One region of the Streptomyces sp. NPDC056835 genome, then DNA from elsewhere that is predicted to be linked to it. Evidence: riboswitches for the same ligand, from Rfam matches in the RefSeq annotation. Region 1 holds a riboswitch; the other holds the start of a gene.
What was found. Region 1 has a riboswitch for glycine ahead of gcvP (aminomethyl-transferring glycine dehydrogenase). Riboswitches for the same ligand answer to the same signal wherever they lie in the genome.

Region 1 (4,716 bases):
GGTCGATCTCGTTCAGATCCTCACTCTCGGTGGGCTCGATCATCAGCGTCCCCGCCACCGGGAACGACATCGTCGGCGCGTGGAAGCCGTAGTCGATCAGCCGCTTCGCGATGTCGTCGACGCTGACGCCGGTCGCCTTGGAGAGCGGCCGCAGATCCACGATGCACTCGTGGGCCACCAGTCCGTTGGGACCGGTGTAGAGCACCGGGTAGTGCGGCTCCAGGCGCTTGGCGATGTAGTTGGCGGCGAGCACGGCGACCTGTGTCGCCCGCTTGAGGCCCTCGCCGCCCATCAGCCGTACATACGCCCAGGAGATCGGCAGGATGCCGGCCGAGCCCCACGGAGCCGCCGAGATCGGTCCGACGCCCGTCTCGGGACCGGCCGCGGGCTGGAGCGGGTGGTTGGGCAGATACGGCGCGAGGTGGGCCCGTACCCCGACCGGACCGACGCCGGGACCGCCGCCGCCGTGCGGGATGCAGAACGTCTTGTGCAGATTCAGATGCGACACATCGGAACCGAACCTGCCCGGCTTCGCCAGCCCCACCAGCGCGTTGAGGTTCGCGCCGTCGACGTACACCTGACCGCCCGCGTCGTGCACGGCCGCGCAGATGTCACCGATGTGCCCCTCGAACACCCCGTGCGTGGACGGGTAGGTGACCATCAGGACGGCCAACTCGGCGCCGTGCTTGGCGATCTTGGCGTGCAGGTCCTCGACGTCGACGTCGCCGTCCTCACGGGTCTTCACAACGACGACCTTCATTCCGGCCATCACCGCGCTCGCGGCGTTCGTGCCGTGCGCGGAGGAGGGGATGAGGCAGACAGTACGTCCCGTGTCGCCGTTGGCCCGGTGGTACGCCCGTACCGCCAGCAGACCCGCGAGCTCGCCCTGTGAACCGGCGTTGGGCTGGAGGGAGACCGCGTCGTAGCCGGTGACCTCGGCGAGCCGCTCCTCCAGCTCCCTGATCAGCGTCAGATAGCCCTGCGCCTGCTCGGCGGGCGCGAAGGGGTGCAGCGCCCCGAACTCGGGCCAGGTGACCGGCTCCATCTCGGTGGTCGCGTTCAGCTTCATCGTGCAGGAGCCGAGCGGGATCATGCCGCGGTCCAGCGCGTAGTCGCGGTCCGCGAGCCGGCGCAGATAGCGCAGCATCGCGGTCTCGGAGCGGTACTGGTGGAAGACGGGGTGGGTCAGATAGTCGTCGGTCCGCAGCAGCGCGCCGGGCAGCGCGTCCTCGGTGGCCGCGTCCAGCGCCTCGATGTTCCCGCTCACGCCGAAGGCCGTCCACACGGCGGCCAGCTGCGTACGGCCGGTGGTCTCGTCGCAGGCGATGGAGACATGGTCGGCGTCGGCCAGGCGGAGATTGACGCCGCCCTCACGCGCGGCGGCGACCACCTCGGCGGCCCGGCCGGGGACCCGGACGGTCAGCGTGTCGAAGTACGCGCCGTGCACGATCTCGACGCCACCCGCGCGCAGCCCCTCGGCGAGCAGCGTGGCGTAGCGGTGGGTACGGCTCGCGATGGACCGCAGCCCCTCGGGGCCGTGGTACACCGCGTACATCCCGGCCATGACGGCGAGCAGCACCTGCGCGGTACAGATGTTGCTGGTGGCCTTCTCGCGGCGGATGTGCTGCTCGCGGGTCTGGAGCGCCAGCCGATACGCCTTGTTGCCGTCGGCGTCCACCGACACCCCGACGAGCCGGCCCGGCAGGCTGCGCGCGAACTTCTCGCGTACGGCCATGAATCCGGCGTGCGGTCCGCCGAAGCCCATCGGGACCCCGAAGCGCTGGGTGGTCCCCACCGCGATGTCCGCGCCCAGCTCACCCGGCGAGGTGAGCAGCGTCAGCGCGAGCAGGTCGGCGGCGACGGTGACGATCGCGCCGAGGCCGTGCGCCTGCTCGACCACGGGCCTGATGTCCCGTACGGCCCCCGAGGCGCCCGGGTACTGGAGCAGCACACCGAAGACCCCGCGCTCGGCCACCTCGGCCGGAATGCCCTCGCTCAGGTCCGCGACGACGACCTCGACACCGGTCGGCTCGGCGCGGGTCTCGATCACGGCGATGGTCTGCGGCAGGGCGTCGGCGTCCACCAGGAAGACACCGCCCTTGACCTTGCCGACACGGCGGGCGAGCGCCATCGCCTCCGCCGCGGCGGTGCCCTCGTCCAGCAGGGAGGCGCCCGAGGTCGGCAGTCCCGTCAGCTCGGCCACCACGGTCTGGAAGTTGAGCAGCGCCTCAAGCCGGCCCTGGGAGATCTCCGGCTGGTACGGGGTGTACGCGGTGTACCAGGCCGGGTTCTCCATCACATTGCGCAGAATCACCGACGGCGTGTACGTGCCGTAGTAGCCGAGCCCGATCATCGGCGCGAGCACCTGATTGCGGTCCGCGAGGGAGCGCAGCTCGGCCAGCACCTCGGCCTCGGTACGGGCCTCCGGAAGCCGCAGTGCCTCCGTGCTCTTGATGACGTCCGGCACCGCGGCGGCGGTCAGCTCGTCGAGCGAGCCATAGCCGACCTGAGCCAGCATCTTCGCCTGCGCCGGCGCGTCGGGCCCGATGTGGCGCTGCTCGAAGGGGGTGCCTCGCTCCAGCTGGGAGAGCGGAATGCGGTTGACGGTCATTACGGGAGGCCTCCTGGTCGACGCGACCTGTGAGGGGCACCGAGACGCGGGTGCCCGAACGGCCTCCCCCTCTGTCATCTCGACCTGAGAGCTTCACCGGCCCGCCCGGAGGCGGCCCGGCTTTCACCGTCGGTGAGAGCGGATGCCGTCCGACGCCCGCCCTGCTTTCCAGAGTGACCTCGTCCGTGCGGTACGGGGGCCTGAGAGATTCCGGGGAGGATTTGCTCCTTCGGCGCCTCCGGCCTTCTTTCCGGAGGACTCTCCCGCACGGGGTCAGCAGCCGCTTGCCAGCCTACCAGCGCGACCTTCGGCACAACTTTCGAGTGGCCGACGCCCGACTTCTGCACTTTTGTAGTATTCACAAGCAGTTGCGACCAGTTGGAGGGACCGTGGAGACCGACGTTGATCCGCGCAGTCTGATAGGCCGCAAGGCGTTCGACCGCAATGGCCATAAGCTCGGGACAGTGGACGAGGTGTATCTCGACGATGCGACCGGAATCCCGGAGTGGGCCGCTGTCCGTACCGGACTCTTCAGTCGCGACGCCTTCGTCCCCCTTGCCCCCAGCACGCTCTCCCAGGACGGTCTGCGGATCCCGTTCGAGCGGGCGCTGATCCGGGACGCCCCCGATTTCGGTGTCGGCCGGCATCTCTCCCCCGACCAGGAACTCCAGCTGTACCACCACTACGGCCTGGCCCTTCCGGACCCCGAGTCACCCGAACGGCCCGCTTCGCTGTCCGACCGTGACTCCGATCGCGACTTCGGACGACTGGCCGGCCAGGACGACTGACCCGCCACCGCCGGCACCAGGGGCAGCGGCTCCGAGAGCTCCAGATCGGGGTCGTCGGCCCAGAAAGTCCGCACCCGCCCCGGCGCGGATCCCGGCTCCTCGAACCGTACGGTCACCCTCCGCAACCCGCTGCCCTGCACCCAGCCCGCACCGAACTCGCGATGGTGTACGTCGTGCCCCGCCGGGAAACGCCGCTCGGCGGGCACGTCCGGAGCCTCCGCGGGCCCACCGCTCCCGCCCGCCGCCGCTCCGGACGTCGCGGCCCCATCCCCGACGGCCCGCTCCGCACCCGCCGGCTCGCGCGCCCGCGAGTCCGCCGACGCGTGCGGGGCGGCGGCGGTCTCATCGGCCTGGGCCTGGGCCTGGGCGAAGAGATCCTCCTGCGTGAAGTCCGCGAGCCCCGTCACGCCCACCCCGAGCAGCCGTACCCCACCCGTGGTGTCCACCGACTCCAGCAGCCGCCCCGCGGCCTCCCGCACCACCCCCGGGTCGTCCGTGGGCCCGCGCAAGGTCTCCGAACGGGTCAGGGTCGAGAAGTCGTACCGCCGCACCTTGAGGACGACGGTCCGCCCCGAACGCCCCGCCGCCCGCAGCCGCTCGACGCACCGGTCCGCGAGTCGGTCCACCTCCGTGCGCACCCTGACCCGGTCGTGCAGATCGACATCGAAGGTGTCCTCGACCGACACGGACTTGGCGTCGCGCTCGGACACCACGGCCCGGTCGTCGAGCCCGAGCGCCATCCGGTACAGCGAGGCGCCATGGGCCTTCCCCAGCAGCCGTACGAGCTCGTCCTCACCCGCCTCGGCCAGATCGGCGACCGTGGTCATGCCCGCCCGGCGCAGATGGTCCCCCGTCGCCGGCCCGACGCCGGGCAGCGTACGCACCGGCATGGGCCCCAGCAGGGCGCGCTCCGTACCCGGCTCTATGAGCACGAGGCCGTCCGGCTTGGCCTGCTCGGAGCCGATCTTCGCCAGCATCTTGGACCCCGCGAGGCCCACCGAACCGCTGAGCCCCGTCACCGCCCTGATGTCCCCGCGCAGCCGCTCACCCGCCGCCAGCGCCGAGGCGGTGTCATCGGCCGAGCCCCCCGCCTCCAGGTCCACGAACGCCTCGTCCAGGCTCAGCGGCTCCACCAGCGGCGACAGCCTCCCCAACAGCTCCATCACCTGCTCGCTGACCGCGCGGTAGAGCGAGAAGCGCGGGACGAGATAGGCGGCGTTCGGCGCCAGACGCCTCGCCTGGGCCATCGGCATCGCCGAGTGCACCCCGAAGCGTCTCGCCTCGTACGAGGCCGTGGAGACCACCCCACGCGGGCCC
Region 2 (4,716 bases), on a different contig from region 1:
AGCGCGGGCGTACCGATCCGCAGACCCGAGGTGACCATCGGGGGGCGCGGGTCGTTCGGGACGGCGTTCCGGTTGACCGTGATGCCGATCTCGTGGAGCCGGTCCTCGGCCTGCTGGCCGTCCAGCTCGGAGTCGCGCAGATCGACGAGTACGAGGTGGACGTCCGTACCGCCGGAGAGTACGGAGACGCCCGCCTCGGCGACGTCCGGCTGAACCAGCCGCTCGGCGAGGATCCGGGCGCCGTCCAGGGTGCGCTGCTGGCGCTCCTTGAACTCGTCCGTGGCCGCCACCTTGAAGGAGACCGCCTTGCCCGCGATGACATGCTCCAGCGGGCCGCCCTGCTGGCCGGGGAAGACCGCGGAGTTGATCTTCTTCGCCAGTTCCTTGGTGGAGAGGATCACACCGCCGCGCGGACCGCCGAGGGTCTTGTGCGTGGTGGTCGTGACGACATGCGCGTGCGGCACCGGGTTGGGGTGCAGGCCCGCGGCGACCAGACCGGCGAAGTGCGCCATGTCGACCATCAGATACGCGCCGACCTCGTCCGCGATCCGGCGGAAGGCGGCGAAGTCCAGCCGGCGGGGGTACGCCGACCAGCCGGCCACGATCAGCTTCGGACGGGACTCCTTGGCCAGCCGCTCGACCTCGGCCATGTCGACCTGGCCGGTCTTGTCGTCGACGTGGTACGCGACGACGTTGTAGAGCTTGCCGGAGAAGTTGATCTTCATGCCATGGGTCAGGTGCCCGCCGTGGGCGAGGTTCAGACCCATGATCGTGTCGCCGGGGGAGAGCAGCGCGAACATCGCCGCCGCGTTCGCCTGGGCGCCGGAGTGCGGCTGTACGTTCGCGTGCTCGGCGCCGAAGAGCGCCTTCACCCGGTCGATGGCGATCTGCTCGATCACATCGACGTGCTCGCAGCCGCCGTAGTAGCGGCGGCCGGGGTAGCCCTCGGCGTACTTGTTGGTCAGCACGGAGCCCTGCGCCTCCATGACCGCGACCGGAGCGAAGTTCTCCGAGGCGATCATTTCGAGCGTGGACTGCTGACGGTGGAGTTCGGCGTCGACGGCGGCGGCGACGTCGGGGTCGAGCTCATGGAGCGAGGCGTTCAGAAGCGACTTCGAAGACATCACGGTCCCTGGGGTCTCAGTTGCCGGAAAACTCTGTGTACTCATCGGCGCTGAGCAGGTCATCGGGCTCCTGCGCGACGCGTACCTTGAACAGCCAACCGCCCTCGAACGGGGCGGAGTTCACCAGTGAGGGGTCGTCCACGACATCCTGGTTCGTCTCGGTGACCTCACCGGTCACCGGGGCGTACAGATCGCTGACGGACTTGGTGGACTCCAGCTCTCCGCAGGTCTCGCCCGCGGTCACCGTGTCACCGACCTCGGGAAGCTGGGCGAACACGACATCGCCGAGGGCGTTCGCCGCGTACTCCGTGATACCGACCGTCGACACGCCGTCCTCGGCGGCCGTCAGCCACTCGTGCTCCTTGCTGTAGCGCAGCTGCTGGGGGTTGCTCATGACCTGAATTCTCCTGTACGCGGGGGTGTGGTGCGGAACAGCTGTCTTACGGACCGAGACGGCGCCCGGGTCAGGGACCCGACCGAGGGGCGTGCTGAAGTCCGTATCACTTCTGACGCTTGTAGAACGGCAGCGCCACGACGTCGTACGGCTCGTGGGAGCCGCGGATGTCGACCCCGACGCCCGCCGTGCCGGGCGCCGCGTGCGAGGCGTCGACGTATGCCATGGCGATCGGCCTGCCCAGGGTCGGGGAGGGGGCGCCCGAGGTGACCTCGCCCACGACGGCGCCGCCCGCGACCACCTGGTACCCGGCGCGCGGGACCCGGCGGCCCTCGGCGATCAGGCCGACGAGCTTGCGGGGCGGGGCGGACGCGGCGCGCTCGGCGGCGGCCCGAAGGGCCTCACGGCCGACGAAGGCGCCGCCGTTCGAGGTCTTCTCGAACTTCACGACCCGGCCGAGGCCGGCGTCGAACGGGGTCAGGGCGGTGGACAGCTCGTTCCCGTACAGCGGCATTCCGGCCTCAAGACGGAGCGTGTCGCGGCAGGACAGCCCGCAGGGCACCAGACCGACGCCCGCGCCGGCCTCGGTCAGCGCCTGCCACAGCCGCTCGGCGTACCGGGGCTCGACGAACAGCTCGAAGCCGTCCTCGCCGGTGTAGCCGGTACGCGCGATCAGCGCGGGAACACCGGCGACGGTGCCCGGCAGGCCCGCGTAGTACTTGAGCCCGTCCAGATCGGCGTCGGTCAGCGACTTCAGGATGCCCGGGGACTCGGGACCCTGGACCGCCAGCAGCGCGTACGCGTCGCGGTCGTCGCGTACCGCCGCGTCGAACCCCTCGGCGCGGGCGGTCAGCGCGTCCAGCACGGTCTGGGCGTTGGAGGCGTTGGCGACGACCATGAAGGTGTCCTCGCCGAGGCGGTAGACGATCAGGTCGTCCAGGATCCCGCCGTCCTCCCGGCAGATCATGGTGTAGCGGGCGCGGCCCACGGCGACGGCGCCGATATTGCCGACCAGCGCGTAGTCGAGGAGGTCGCCGGCCGCCGGTCCCGAGACGGTGATCTCACCCATGTGGGAGAGGTCGAACAGACCGGCACGGGTGCGGACGGCGTGGTGCTCGTCGCGCTCGCTCCCGTACCGCAGCGGCATGTCCCAGCCCGCGAAGTCGGTCATGGTCGCGCCCAGCGCGCGGTGCGTGGCGTCGAGGGCGGTGAGACGCGGGGTGCCGGGGGCGGCGGGGGTGCTGGGGCCGGGCGTGCTGGTGCTGCTCGGGGGGACATGGCTCATCGGTGTGACTCCCAGGGCATGACGGCGAGGACGATCCTCCCCATCTGTCATCGGAACCTGAGAGGTTCATCACGGCCACCCGTAGGAGGGCGGTCATGACTTGCACCTTGGGTGGAGCCGCGGAAGCGCGGCCCGCTTTTCAGATCTGCCTCATCCACGCGGTACGGGGCCTGAGAGATTCAAGGGAGGAACTTGCTCCTTCGGCGCCCGGCGCACACGGTGACCGGGACTCTCCCGCGCGGATTCAAACGGCCGGTATGCAGTTGGCGGGCACATCATCGCACGCATCACCGCCGAGCGGGACGCCCGGTCCGCAACTCGCCGTCCCCAGCAAAAAGCTTGTGACGCATTACCATTTCTTTACACTTCTTGGGCAAGGGTCATGGGCCAGGCCGACTGAGCTGACAGGGGGACGGCGATGATGTCGAAGGGGTCCGGAACGTACGCGACGACCACGGGGGTGCCGGCACAGACGGGCACAGCCGCAGGGCCCGGCGCACCCGCCCGGGACGGCGCGGCCCGGGACGGCGCGGCTCGCGTCGCGCGGATCGTCCGCGATCTGCGGGGGCGGGGCCCCACCGCGGCGGGGGGTGCGCGAGGGCGCGGTACGAGCGGTACGAAGAGCCTTGTCTTCGCCGAAGGCGATCTGGTGGTCGTCTCCGGGCTGCCGGGCAGCGGCAAGTCGACCTTGATCCGGCGGGCCGCCGAGGCGACAGGGATCGACTCCCAGGACGCCAGAGACCGCTGGGCCCGCCGGCTGCCGGGCGCCCTGCCCTACGCCGTCTACCGCCCGCTCGTCCGGATAGCGCACTACGCGGGCCTGTGGCGCGCGCTGGGCTCCGGCGAGAGCGTCGTCGTCCACGACTGCGGTACGCAGACGTGGGTACGGCGCCGGCTGGCCCGTGAGGCCCGCAGACGTGGCCGCCGGCTCCATCTCGTCCTTCTGGACGTCTCGCCCGAGGTGGCGCGCGAGGGTCAGCGGGAGCGCGGCCGGGGGGTGTCCGGCTACGCCTTCGCCCGGCACCGCCGCGCGGTCCGCCGCCTGCTCGCCGACGCCGAGACCGGGCGGCTCCCCCGGGGCTGCGCCTCGGCGGTCCTCCTGGACCGGGACGCGGCGGCGGCGCTGGAGCGGATCGCGTTCCCGGCCGCGCGGGCGGCGGATTGAGCGCCCCCGGGCAGGCGGGACTTCGGACTCACTCGTCTAAGGTGCTGCCGCGGGGGCGAGGGTGGCGAAGGAGAGCACGGTGAACACAGCATGGCCGGGCAACGAGCTGGAAGAGGTGCTTGGAGCCTCGCTCGGCGCCGACGCGGCGGGAGCACGGCTGGTCGAGGTCCTGGGGCGCAGTGAGGTCTGGGTACCGCTGCCCCAGGGCGGCGGTCCCGACAGCCCCGACCTCGATCTGCCGACCCTGGAGATAGAGGGCGTCCCGTATGTCCCGGTCTTCAGCTCCGAGCAGCAGTTCCTCCAGTGCGTCGGCGCCCACATGGCCTTCACCGTCGCCCCCGCCCGTGACTTCGCCCGGGGGCTGCCCCCGCAACTCGGTATCGCGGTGAACCCGGGCGGCGCCGTCGGGATGCCACTGCCGCCGCCGGCCGTCGCCGAGCTGTGCCGGGTGGGGCGTACGCCGCTCGACGGCCCGGCGAGCGGCGGCCGGGTGCGGCTCTTCCAGCCGGACTGGAAGGAGGATCCGGTCGAGTTCCTTTCCGCCGCCGCGGCCGAGTTCGAGGCGTCCGGCGTGGTGCTCTCCGCCCGCCGCGCGCTCGCCAGCGTCGAGGGCGAGCCCCCCGCGCTCTTCATCGGAGTCCAGCTCTCCTCCTGGGAGGCCCCGGACCGTAACGCCCCCATGGACGCGCTCGGCCGGGCGCTCGGCCGGGTGGCGGTGGACTGGCCCGTCAATCTCGTCCTGCTGGAC

Region 2: another riboswitch for glycine. It lies ahead of gcvT (glycine cleavage system aminomethyltransferase GcvT); the one in region 1 lies ahead of gcvP (aminomethyl-transferring glycine dehydrogenase).

What each region holds. Positions count from the first base shown of each region.
Region 1 covers NZ_JBHUBB010000035.1:81,067-85,782, forward strand. Annotated here, with positions in the region: gene gcvP (aminomethyl-transferring glycine dehydrogenase) at 1-2,611, opposite strand, end outside; glycine riboswitch at 2,790-2,887, opposite strand; gene ACFRMN_RS31610 (PRC-barrel domain-containing protein) at 3,001-3,399, shown strand; gene ACFRMN_RS31615 (DNA polymerase IV) at 3,294-4,716, opposite strand, start outside.
Region 2 covers NZ_JBHUBB010000017.1:35,565-40,280, forward strand. Annotated here, with positions in the region: gene glyA (serine hydroxymethyltransferase) at 1-1,124, opposite strand, end outside; gene gcvH (glycine cleavage system protein GcvH) at 1,141-1,518, opposite strand; gene gcvT (glycine cleavage system aminomethyltransferase GcvT) at 1,625-2,803, opposite strand; glycine riboswitch at 2,953-3,050, opposite strand; gene ACFRMN_RS20590 (AAA family ATPase) at 3,222-3,968, shown strand; gene ACFRMN_RS20595 (enhanced serine sensitivity protein SseB) at 4,048-4,716, shown strand, end outside.